3 regions of the Methylobacterium sp. CM6246 genome follow, and region 2 is predicted to be linked to each of the others. Evidence: riboswitches for the same ligand, from Rfam matches in the RefSeq annotation. Region 2 holds a riboswitch; each other region holds the start of a gene.
The links. Region 2 has a riboswitch for cobalamin ahead of ACYQPG_RS00995 (TonB-dependent siderophore receptor). Riboswitches for the same ligand answer to the same signal wherever they lie in the genome.

Region 1 (4,082 bases), 1.8 Mb from region 2:
GCACAGCGCTCGATGCCGTAGCGCCAGTAATCCAACCCGCCGAGGCAGCGGATCACGACGAGCTTCGCGCGGGCGACCACGCGCTCGACGTAGAGATCCACCGACATCGGGTGCCGGAGCTTGGCGAGCTTTGCGAGCCGCAGGCTCGGCAGCCCGGGCTCGCTGGCATGGGCCTGCCCGATGCCCGCGAGGTCGCTGTCGGTGAACGAGAGCACGACGAGGTCGCCCGGCTCCTGCCCGAGATCCACCGCCGCCTCGCCCTCGTCGAGGGAGACCGTATCGATGCGGACGAGATGCATGGCGCGCTTCCTAGGCCCCGCCAGATCGGGCGCGCGCGCAGCGTCTCAGCGAGGGAGCGCGCGCGATCGCGATCATCCCGCGAGCGCCGCGGCGACGGCGCCCTGGTCGAAGCCCTTCAGGCCGATCACCACCAGGCGACCGTCCCGGTTCTCGCCCGCCCGCCAGGGCCGGTCGAAATGGTGGGCCACGCGCCGGCCGACGCCCTGCACCACGAGGCGCATGGCCTTGCCCTCGACCTCGGCGAAGCCCTTGATCCGCAGCACACCCGCGGCCTCGGCAGCCTTCTCGACGCGGGCCGCGAGGTTGCCGGCCGTGACGGCCGGGCGGATCGGCAGGGCTACGGTCTCGAAGTCGTCGTGGTCGTGGTCCTCGCCGTCGCCGTGATGCGAGGGGCGGGCGTCGAGGTCGTCCTCGGCCGCGGCGCCGAGCCCGAGCAGCACCAGCGGGTCGATGGCGCCGTTCTCGGTCTCCACCACCTTCACGGCGCGGGGCAGGTGAGCCTCGACCTCGGCGCGAACCCGGGCGCGGGTCTCGGCGTCGAGCAGGTCGGACTTGTTGAGCACGACGAGGTCGGCACAGAGGAGCTGGTCCTCGAACACCTCCTCCAGCGGGTTGTCGTGGTCGACCGCCGTGTCGGCGGCGCGCTGGGCGGCCAGGGCCTCGGGATCCTCCGCGAAGGCGCCCGCGGCCACGGCCGGCCCGTCCACCACGGCGACGACGCCGTCGACGGTGACCCGCGAGCGGATGGCCGGCCACTGGAACGCCTGGACCAGCGGCTTCGGCAGGGCGAGGCCGGAGGTCTCGATCAGGATGTGCTCCGGCGGCTCGGCGCGACCGAGCAGGCTCTCGAGCGCCGGAACGAAGTCGTCGGCGACCGTGCAGCAGATGCAGCCGTTCGGCAGCTCCACGATGGAGTCCTCGGTGCAGCCCTCGACGCCGCAGGCGACCAGGAACGACTTGTCGAAGCCGACATCACCGAACTCGTTGACCAGGATCGCCAGGCGGCGGCCCTTGGCGTTCTCGATGACGTGGCGGACCAGCGTCGTCTTGCCGGCCCCCAGGAAGCCGGTGACGATGGTGCAGGGGATCTTGGTCACGATGGTCATTCCGCAGCCTCCAAGGTGCCGGCCGGAAGCGGGCGGGGATCGGGAAAGGGCGGGATGCGGGCGATCACGCCGGTCTTGAATGCGGCAGGGCGCTCCCGCCAGGGCACGATGCCGTCCGGCGTCGCCGCGTAGGCGGCCAGCCCGTCCAGGATGGTCGCCGCCGACTCGGACGGGTCCATATCGCCGTAGACGTAGGTCCAGCGGGTCTCGGACGCGACCGCCACGGAACAGGGCCGCTTGCACACCGACAGGCACTCGACCCCCTCGATCCGCAGCTGCCCGGACGTGTTGCGCGCGCGCAGGGCCTCGAGCAGGCGCGCGCCGGCCCGGGGCCCGTCCGGATCGTCGCCCGGGCGGCGGCAGGTCGTACAAACGTAAAGGACGGTCTCAGGCATGACGGCCTCAGGCATGCACCGTCCCGCGTGCGTTTCCACGGCCGAAAGCCTGCCAGGCCCAGCCGAAGCCGAGGCCGATCAGCATCCAGAACACGAAGCTGATCGCCAGCGAGCGTGCCGCGAACTGCGCCGCAAGTGCCGCGGGAAGCTCCGAGGACACCTCCGCAGCCTGCGGCGCACCGGCGACGTGCGGCGCCACGATCAGCACGAGGCCGCCCAGGATCGCGATCAGCGAGCGCCGGACCGTGATCAGGTACAGGCCCATCCCGGTGGCGGCGGCGGTCATCACCCACCAGGCCTGACGGGCGGCGAGCGGTGCCGCCTCGCTGCCCGGCAATTCCGGCGGCAATCCCAGGCCCGGGGCCAGAGCGACGCTGGCGAAGCCCGCGATCGCGAACGCGACACCGACCTGCCGCGTCGGCTCACGGCCGCAGGCCAAGATCACCGCACCGAGCAGGAGGGCGTAGCCGACCCCGCCCACGAGCGTCGCCAGAGCGGTGAAGGCCATCCGGGGCAACCCCTCGCCGGGCTGCCACTCGGGTGCGGCGTCCGGTGTGCCATGATCGTGCCCCGCATGAGCCAGCACGACCTGAGCCGACATGATCGGGAGCCTGCGCTCGGCCTGGTGCGTCTGCTTGGTCTCATAGCGCTCGGCCGCCACGATCAGCGGCGACGTCAGCGTCAACTCGAGGCCGGTCACGACGACGGCCGCGAGGAAGCCGGCGGCCAGGGCCGCCGACAGAAGCCGGATGATCATCCCTGCGCCAGGGGCGTCAGTGGCAGGGGAAGTTCTGGGTATGCCGGAAATCGTGCGCGGCGTTGTGCAGCGCGATCGCCGGCGAGAAGCCCGCCATGAACAAGAGGCCGAGGCCCAGGAAGGCCGCGAGCGCGACGGCAACCGGACGCTCTCCGGCGCGGGTGCCGGTGGCGATGGGGGCGAGGGTCGAGGTGGTCATCAACATGTCTCCAGCCGCCCCACCGGCGGCATTGCGGGATCTCATCGTGACGGCAGGTCTCCTGGCTCGCGGCTCGGCGCGCCTGCCGCCTTCCCGGATCGCTCCGGTGGCCTACTGGCAGACGCTCGCCGCTCACAGTTGCGGGGGCAGCCGCGGTTTCGAGGTTCGTACCCCTCACCGCATTCCCTTTTCACCCCGTCTCCGGGGCACCGTCACGCCATCGTTGTAGACGCATGACAGCTCTCGCACAACGGAGGCCCGGCGGAATCGTTTCGGACTCTTGGGGTACGGCACGGATATGCGGGTCGGGCGGTGGCCGTGAGTGTCGAAACGCATTGGGGGGCGGACTTCGACGCGCCGCGACCGCCGTCGGCGCTTGGCCCGCGGCACCGGCGCCGTGTAACGGCCGGCGTGGACGATTCCGGCCCATGTCCGATTCTCGAACCCTTGAGCGTTGATGTCGATGCGTACCTTGTCGCTGGCCCTCGTCGTCCTGGCGGCCACGTCCCTTCCGGTCCGGTCCGACGACAGCACCGCCGCGCTCATCGCCGGGGGGCTCGTCCTGGAAAAGGCCGACACGATCGCCCTCGCGGCCGAGGATCTGTACCTCTCCGAGCAGGCCGTGCAGATCGACTATCGGTTCCGCAACCTGACCGATTCCGACATCGAGACCACGATCGCGTTCCCAATGCCCGACATTACCGGCGACTCCGAGATGCTGGTTTCGCTCCCCGATCCGGCGCACGACAACTTCCTGAAGTTCCAGTCCGCGGTCGATGGCGAGCCCGTCGAATCGCAGGTCGAGCAGCGGGCGTTCCTGATGCGGAGCGATACACCGCCCGTGGAGATCACCGCTCGGCTCAAGGCGCTGGGGATCCCGCTCGTGCCAACCATCACGGCGACGGAAGCGGCCCTGCGCCGCCTCGGCGAGCGCCAGCGGCGCGACCTGATCGCGGCCGGCATCCTGGAGCGGCAGGAGCACAAGGACGGGACGATCGCGGATGCCCCGCTCTGGACACTGAAGTCGAAATTCTGGCGACGGCAGGTCTTTCCCGCCGGGCGCGAGATCGCGGTGCGCCAGAGCTACGTCCCGAGCCTCGGCGGTCTCGCGAGCCTGTCCTACGGCGGGCCGAACCTCGACCCGGCGCAGAAGGCGCACTACGCGACCCGATATTGCACGGACCCGACCTTCGAGCGGGTGGCCCAGGCCCTGTACCGGCGGTCGAGCGCCGACGGCAGCCGGGCATTCCGGGCCTACGAACGGTCCCTCTCCCACGTGATCAGCTCCGGCGGCAACTGGGCCGGCCCGATCGGCCAGTTCAAGT
Region 2 (4,082 bases):
CGAGGCCCCAGACGATGCAATCGAGGATGGACTGGGCGTTGTAGATCGCCACCGAGAGCGGCAACGCGAAGCCGACGAGGCTGAAGCCCAGCGCCACCGCGGCCGCGGCCACGTCCCGCCGGATCAGCGCGAGCTCATTGTGGGCGGTGGCGAGCGTGTAGACGAGAAGGTAGAGGCCGATCAGTCCCCCAGCCGTCACGAGGTAGAGCAGGAAGGCGGGCAGACCCGAGATGGAGGTCATGCCCAAAGCCCTTCGGCGGGACCCGGCGCGGACCAGGGTGATGCGTCGGTCGGGTCGCCCATGGAGCCGTATCCGTCGAGGTTTCGCTCAGCCGCTCCGCAGGGCGTAGCATGCAGGCAGGAACGGTCACAATCGCGGGGCGGCAACCGCCGCTATGGGGCTGGACGATCGGCAGCGCGGCGTGTTCCCCGCCCACGCCGCCAAGTCAGACCGATGCGGACGCCGCCCCAAACCACACCCGCCACCAGCGTGAGCGCCATCAAGGGCAGCATCGCGACGACGACCCAGCCCATGAGCGCCATCAGCGTCAGGGGTAGACCGAGATCGATCCCGGCGATCACGCACGGATGGACGTCGTTCTCGCTCAACGTGCAGCCGGCCCCATTGCCCACGGCCAACGCGAAGGCAAACGGTAGGGCGGGCAGCCAGACGGCGAGGCCGAGGCCGATCAGGACGCGGTCCACACTGCGCATCACAAGCATCGCCTCGCGACGGGTCGAACCGGAACCGAGCCGCCCGGCGGGATCGGCTTCACGCTGACGGGCGCGGACTTCGCAGGCCGGATGGCGGGCTTAGAGCAGACGCGGGCTTACCCCGCTGCCCCCTCCACGCCCCCTCCACGGCTTCTCAGCGCGGAGGGGTGAGATCCGGTAGCCATCCCGCACCCGCACCCTCGTCGGGAGGGCACGCGTCGTGACGGTGCGCCGGCACGGAACCGGCGCGCGAGCCGATTGACGGCGGGTACGAGGGTCACCGGCGCTTCGTCAGGCTGAAGATCGCGAAACCGGCCAATGCGGCGAGGCCCAGGGCGAAAGAGCGGTTGCCGTGCACGAAGTCGGCCGCCTGTTCCCCGGCCTGCCGGAGGTCGTTGCCCAGCGGCGATCCGGTCAAGATACGCTCGGCCCGTGCCTTGTTCTCTTCGCGCGTGTTGATCGAGACCTCAAACCCGTCGCCATGCCGCTCGATGTCGATGCTGTTGCGGGCAAACCCGGCACGGGCCAGGCGGTCTCGCGCCGATCGAGCGGCCTTCAGGGAAGGGACCGTTACCGAAGCCAGGGTGCTGTCCATCATCATGTTCTCCACGCCGCGCGGCGTACCGCGTCGGTGCCGACCGCGCTCTTCGGAAAGCAAACCCCCTGCGGCCATTCAGGTTCGCGACGCCGCGACCCGGTGTCGAAGCCAAGCCGCAGGTGCCGCGCCCCGAGGGCCTACCGGAGGCCGGCACGCACCGCGAAGCCCGCGCGGGGGGCTCGCAGCCCGCCGATCTGATGCGGGTCTCGACGCGCCTGGCCCACGCCGCGCGCCCGATACGGATGAGCCCGGCGGCGGCCCGGAGTTCGCCCGGCCTCGCGCCGAGGCGCGTCGCTCCCTGGCACCGCGGGTGCAATCCGGGCCGAGTCTCGAAACAGATCGGGGGCCGCCCCAGGTGGACGCAAGACCGTATCCGGACGGATCGAACGCCGTGTCGAATCGCTGCGTTACGGTTTCCGGCCGAGCGGGATCGGAAGAGCGTGGAGGCGGCGCGTCCGTCCCGGTCTGGGGCCAACACCCACCCGATCCGGACAGGTCCGGGTTCCTGGACGAGGCTGCGGCCAACCCGGGCCTGGCGCTCCGCCTGCGGGTGGCTCCGCACGGTGAACACGCCCGGATGGCCGCGCCGTCCGGTCCCTGGCAGACCATCGCGGTCTCGGCCGGGCTGCCTGCTGGCCGTCTCGCCGCCACCGCGCGCCGACAGGCCGACGTCCGGCGCTGGCTTCCGCGGCCACGTGGAAGAGATCCCGGATCCGGCCCCGGATGGCGGCGCCCCGCTGCTGCCCGGGCGCGCTCATCCGCCAGAGCCGAAACCGTGAGCTGGCGAACCGGGAGGCCGATGTGTCCCTGAAACCACAGCGTGTGTAACGTTATTGCATTCTGTCGTTGAGGCATTGACCCCCGGGGGCGCGGTGGCGAGTATCGGGCGGCCAAGGTTCCCGCGGGCTTCGGTCCGCGGGCGAAGATGGGAATTCGGTGCGCTCGTACGGGCAAGGCCGAAGCTGCCCCCGCAACTGTAAGCGGTGAGTCCCTGCCGCCCGTGGTCACTGATGCGTCGCATCGGGAAGACCAGGCCGGGATCGTGACCCGCGAGCCAGGAGACCTGCCTCGGCGCGACGACGACCCTCGGGCGGGGTGCCCCGGCGGAACGCAGGGACGGCGCGGCCCCGTGGGCCCGTCGCCCGCACGCGCTCACGCTGAAGCCTCCGGCTCGACAACCATGAGTGTGCCGGTGCCAGTCCGCCCGAAGCCGACCACGACCCATCCCTCCGCGAAAGCCCGGGGCCCGCGGAGCCGTTCCCGGTCGCCCTTCCGCCGCCAGAGCCCGCGTGTCGCCCTCGCGGCGATCCTGACGGCGGGCTCGCCGGCCGGCGAGACGCGGGCGCAGGAGAGCATCGCCCTGGAGGAGGTCTCGGTCGAGCATGTCGGCGGCAGCCCAGCCCCCGGTACGACGGCCGCGTCGGACAGCATCGGCCTGATCGGGCCGACGCCGGGCTACGGTGCGACCCGGGCCGTCAGCGCGACCCGGACCCCGACCCGGCAGATCGACGTGCCGCAGGTGGTCACCGTCGCCCCCCGGGAGGTGATCAGCGACCTCGCCGCCACCCGCGTCGATCGCGTGTTCAACTACCTCCCCGGCATCGCGCAGCAGAACAATTTCGGCGGCCTGAGCCTGTTCAGCTACGCCATCCGCGGGGTGACGACCTCGGAGATCTACAAGAACGGTTTCCCGCTCAATCGCGGCACGCCCCCGCCGCCCGATGCCCAGAACATCGAGCGGATCGAGGTGCTGAAGGGCCCCGGCGCCGGACTGGTCGGGCGCAGCGATCCGGGCGGGCTGGTGAACCTCATCACCAAGCAGCCCACCGCCCAGCGCTTCGTCGAGATGGGCACCCAGATCGATTCGTTCGGGCTGACGCGCGGGACGGTCGATGCCGGCGGCGCGCTCAACGAGGATGGCACGGTCCTGTACCGGTTCAACCTCGCGGCCCAGGGCGCCGGCAGCTTCCGGGACTTCGTCAACAGCGACCGGCTGCTCGTGGCGCCGGTGATCAGCTGGCAGGTGACGCCGGATACCCGCGTCACGGTCGAGACCGAGTTCGTCAAGAACCGCATCGTGTTCGACCGCGGGGTGATCGCGATCAACAAGCAGCTCGGCTTCCTGCCGATCTCACGCTTCCTGGGGGAGCCGGGCCAGAGCACCTATCAGACCAACAACACCCTGCAGGTGCGCGTCGATCATCGCTTCGACGACGCCTGGCAGATGCGGCTCGCGACCTACCTCAACACGGGCGACCTGGCGGGCGAGTCGGCCGAGGTCCGTTCGCTCGCCGCCGACAACCGCACCGTGGCGCGCGACCGCAACGTGCGCGACTACCGCTGGGACGTGGCGATCGGGCAGGCCGAACTGCTCGGGCGCTTCGACACGGCCGGGATCGGCCACACGGTGCTGCTCGGGCTGGACCGCGAGAGCACCGACAGCCGGACGCAGTACTTCCGCTCGAATTTCCGCACGAGCCCCTTCGCGCTCGACATCTACGCGCCCGTCTACGGGCAGGCGCTGCCGCCGATCACCATCCCGCGCAACAACCTGGAGCGGGTCACCAACACCGGCCTCTACGCGCAGGACGAGATCGTCCTCACCCCGGAATGGCGGGCGCTCGTGGGGATGCGGGTGGACATCTTCGAGCAGTCCTTCCGGGAGCGGGCCCCGCGCAGCCAGGTCGATCAATCGCGCGTGGCGGCCTCGCCGCGGGCCGGCCTCGTCTACCGCCCGATCCCGGAATTCGCGCTCTACACCAATGTCGGC
Region 3 (4,082 bases), 3.7 Mb from region 2:
GTTCTACCGGTGATGCACCCTTCGACCGGGGGCGGCCGCGGGCACGCTCGATCACGGTGGCCGGCGCCGATCCCCTCGAGGCATGCCACGTCCCTTCCGGCTAGGCGGCGAGAGATGCAGACGAGGAACGGTTTCTTCAGTGCCAACAGCGCAGATTACCGACCACTCTATGCGGATGCTGCCTATTGGCCGCTCATACGTTGAGCAAGACGGCAAACGCCACCATCCTTCCGGGGCTGGGAGAGCATGATGAACGACGCACCAGACCCGCCCGACGGCGCGTTCGCCAGGACGCTTCTGCTGTTCGCGGTGACCATCGCGGTCATCGCGGTCTCGGCCTACATCCTGATCCGGATGGATTGAGCGCAGTCAGAGGATCTTGCAGCTTCCGTAGCTCATCTTGATCTCGCCGCGATCCTCCGGATTGAGCTGCGCCTCGACGAAGTTCAGCTTGTTTAGGTCGATCAGAAGAAAATATACGCCGTTCTGGCACTTGATCGCGTTGCGCGGGGTCCGTTCATTCAAGCGCGGCGACGCCACCTGACATTCGTAATAGTCGGACCGCCCGGCGGAGAGGACGGTCAGCAAGCCGCCGCCGGAGACCAACGAGAAGGTCCGCGCCCGGTGCGGCTGAGGCTTTGCACCCTCGGGGCCGGGGGCCGCGTCGAGCCCCACCGAGACGTCCTCCGTACAGGTCATCGGGCGGCGCAACTGAGAGGCTGCCGGTGCGATGCTCAGAATGAGGACCGCACCAGCGAGCGCTACCCTGTGGGCAATCATCGGCGGCAGATCCGTGATTCGTGGGTAGTTCTAACCGACAAGCTAAGGCGTCGCCCGTCGATGTAAATCTCGCCTCCGCGGGTCACGGAGCCAATCAACAGATTTACCGCCGCGCGCGATGTCACTTCATCTGCCATGACCGGTCAAGATGGTGCGATCGACAGCACCGCCTCGTTCTATGCCGGTCGATCCGCGTCCCTGTCGGGAGCCGCGTCCCGATGTATGGCTTGCGGCGGCTTCCGCCGGCCCGCGTGGTCGCGGGCGGCCACGCTCGCAGCGGGATGGACACGCGCTGCGAGCGGGTGGTGCCGGGGCGCAGGCTTGCGGCAAGGGGAGGGACCCGCGCCGGAAGCGCGATCCGGATCCGGCAAGGCCGTTCGGATCGTTGTGCGCAGCGCTAACGCGTCGGCGCAGCCGGGCCGGCCGCGTAGCTCGACACCGTCGGGGGCAGGGCGGCGGGCGCCGGCGTTTCCGCCTTGGCGGCGCGGGAGTTGCGCTTCTCGTAGAAGGCATTGCCGCCGGCTACGGCCACGTAGTGCATGTTCGTGTACGGGAAGTGGTGGCCGGCCGTGTGGAAATACATCGCCTTCCCGACCTTCGGGTGACGCTCGCCCGCCAGCACCGCGTCGGCGGCATCCGCCACCTTTTGGAGGTCGCGGTCCTGCATCGGCTTGGTCAGGACGCCGGGGGCGAACTGCCCGGGCTGCCCGACCACCGCACAGATGCCGCCCGGGAAGATCGCGGCCTCCATCCGGTTCATGACCACGGTGCCGACGGCCAGCAGACCGGATTCGTCGCTGCGGTTCGATTCGAAATACATGGCCCGGCCGAGGCAGTCGCGCTCGGCGTCGGTGACCACCATCGACGGCTTGCGGCCGGGGATCGATCCTGTGGTCAGGGGTGACGCGGTGTTGCACGCACCGAGGCCGCCGGCGAGCGCCAGCGCGACCAGCCCCGAAACGGTCTTGATCCTCTCGCTACCCTGCATGCATCAGCGCTCCGTCCTCCGGCCTCGGGGCAGGGCGATCGCCCTGCCCGGCGTCGCCACTCTCGATCGTTGTACGCGCCAAGCTTGTGTGCACGTTCGCGGCGAGGATGTGGCGGGCCGGCATGCGTGGATCGCCCCGAACGCCGGTCGGCCCGCGCTGGCGGACCACGGACAGCCCTGGAACGCGGCCCCTCGCGGGACGGACCGGAGCCGCAGCGGGAGCCGCAGGTCCGGGCGGAAAAGCTTCGCGATACCATTAGCGTAGCATCGCCCGGAGCCGTCCGGGATCGGAGGGACGAGTCCCCCGGTCGGCGGCCTCGTTCGGCTGGAACGAGAGCCGGCCGAGGGCCCGGTGTCATCCGATAGACACACACGCCGCCAACCGGTGCCGGGACGTTGACGGGACCCAAGCCTTGGCTCGAAGGTGGCCGGGACGGTTCCCTTCGGGGATCAAAAGGGAACGCGGTGAGGGGTCTTCCCCGAATCCGCGGCTGCCCCCGCAACTGTAAGCGGTGAGCCTTCTCGTCACCACGTCACTGGGCCGCCTCGCCCGGGAAGACGACGAGAGGGCGGCGACCCGTGAGCCAGGAGACCTGCCGTCAGTCGTGGTCACACGCGAAACGCGCTGGGCGGGGTGTCCTGGCGGGTGCCGGGACGCCCGCGCGAGCGCGGTCGGCGCGGCCTCGTTCGCGGTGACGTGCCACTGCCGTCGCCCGAGGTCCCGTGTCCCGTCCTGTGCCGCGCTTGACGCTCTCGAAACTGGCCGTGCTGACGGCCCTGGCGCTGCTGCCCCCGGCGGCCTCCGCCCGGGACGGATCCCGGCCGAGCCAGGACACCGAGGCGACGCTCGACGAGATCTCGGTCACCGCAGAGCCTTCCGGGGCCCCGCGGGGCGGTGCCGCCGCGAGTGCGGGCTATGTCAGCGGCGTGACCGGCATCGGCGGCCCGCTCCTGCCCGTGGCTTCCGCCAGCGCGGGGGTGATCACGGGCGCCCAGCTCAACAGCCGGCCGGTGACGCGTCCCGGCGAGGTGCTGGAGGCGGTGCCGGGCCTGATCGTCACCCAGCATAGCGGGGAGGGGAAGGCCAACCAGTTCTTCCTGCGCGGCTTCAACCTCGACCACGGTACCGACATCGCCCTGTTCCTGGACGGCATGCCGCTCAACATGCGCACCCACGCCCACGGGCAGGGCTATGCCGACATCAACTTCCTGATCCCCGAACTCGTCGGCGCGGTGGAGTTCCACAAGGGGCCGTACTTCGTACGCGACGGCGATTTCGCCTCCGCCGGCTCGGTGCGGATCGACTATCTCGACACCGTCCAGAAAAACCTCGCGCTCACCGCCATCGGCAGCTTCGGCTACAAGCGCGCGCTCACCATCGCCTCGACCCCGATCGGGGACGGCAACCTCCTGGTCGCGGCCGACGCACAGGTCTACGACGGTCCGTGGGTGGTCCCGGACGCCCTGCGCAAGATCAGCACCGTCGCCCGCTACAGCCAGGGCACGGCGCTCGACGGCTTCTCGGTCACGGGCATGGCCTATGCCAGCCGCTGGACCGCCACCAACCAGATCCCCGAGCGGGCCGTCGCTCAGGGGCTGATCGGCCGATACGGCACGATCAACCCCACGGATGGCGGGGATACGAGCCGCCTCTCGCTGTCCGGCCGCTTCAGCAGCACCGACGACACAGGCGTGACCCGGGCCTCGGCCTACGTGATCCGCTCGCAGCTCAACCTGTTCAACGACTTCACTTATGTCCTCAACGACCCCGTCGCGGGCGACCAGTTCCACCAGCTCGACCAGCGCATCATCGGCGGCGGCGAGGCGCTGCACATCTTCCAGGGCGCGTTGTTCGGGCGTCCGATGGAGAACGAGGTCGGCGTGCAGACCCGGACCGACAGCATCCGGGTCGGGCTGTTCAACACGACGAACCGGCAATACCGCTCGGGCGTGCTCGACGATCGGGTGCTGGAGACGAGCGGGGCCTTCTATTTCGACAACCGGGTGCGCTGGACCGACTGGCTGCGCACCAGCCTCGGCTTCCGCGCCGACGGCTATGATGCCCGCGTCGCCTCGGACACGCCGGCCAATTCGGGCCGGGCCCGCGACGGCATCGTCAATCCTAAGCTCGGCCTGACCCTCGGACCGTGGTTCGACACCGAGTTCTACGTGAATTACGGCGGCGGCTTCCACTCGAACGACGTGCGCGGGGTGACTGCCACGGTCGATCCGGCAAGCCCCCTGTTCAACATCGGCCGCGCGCCGTTCCTGGTGCCCTCGACCGGCTACGAGGTCGGGCTGCGCAACCGCTCGA

Region 1: it holds a riboswitch for cobalamin, as region 2 does, so the genes downstream of both, ACYQPG_RS09790 (CbtB domain-containing protein) here and ACYQPG_RS00995 (TonB-dependent siderophore receptor) in region 2, are expected to answer to the same signal.
Region 3: it holds a riboswitch for cobalamin, as region 2 does, so the genes downstream of both, ACYQPG_RS18890 (TonB-dependent receptor) here and ACYQPG_RS00995 (TonB-dependent siderophore receptor) in region 2, are expected to answer to the same signal.

What each region holds. Positions count from the first base shown of each region.
Region 1 covers NZ_JBTXKY010000001.1:1,973,191-1,977,272, forward strand. Annotated here, with positions in the region: gene cobN (cobaltochelatase subunit CobN) at 1-299, opposite strand, end outside; gene cobW (cobalamin biosynthesis protein CobW) at 372-1,406, opposite strand; gene ACYQPG_RS09780 (DUF1636 family protein) at 1,403-1,801, opposite strand; gene ACYQPG_RS09785 (CbtA family protein) at 1,809-2,558, opposite strand; gene ACYQPG_RS09790 (CbtB domain-containing protein) at 2,575-2,757, opposite strand; cobalamin riboswitch at 2,792-2,986, opposite strand; gene ACYQPG_RS09795 (DUF4424 domain-containing protein) at 3,215-4,082, shown strand, end outside.
Region 2 covers NZ_JBTXKY010000001.1:203,535-207,616, reverse strand. Annotated here, with positions in the region: gene ACYQPG_RS01010 (DUF350 domain-containing protein) at 1-241, opposite strand, end outside; gene ACYQPG_RS01005 (hypothetical protein) at 394-714, opposite strand; gene ACYQPG_RS01000 (hypothetical protein) at 992-1,309, opposite strand; cobalamin riboswitch at 2,189-2,397, shown strand; gene ACYQPG_RS00995 (TonB-dependent siderophore receptor) at 2,619-4,082, shown strand, end outside.
Region 3 covers NZ_JBTXKY010000001.1:3,885,339-3,889,420, reverse strand. Annotated here, with positions in the region: partial or broken gene ACYQPG_RS18905 (transglycosylase SLT domain-containing protein) at 1-13, shown strand, start outside; gene ACYQPG_RS18900 (hypothetical protein) at 370-675, opposite strand; gene ACYQPG_RS18895 (cell wall hydrolase) at 1,178-1,768, opposite strand; cobalamin riboswitch at 2,186-2,383, shown strand; gene ACYQPG_RS18890 (TonB-dependent receptor) at 2,624-4,082, shown strand, end outside.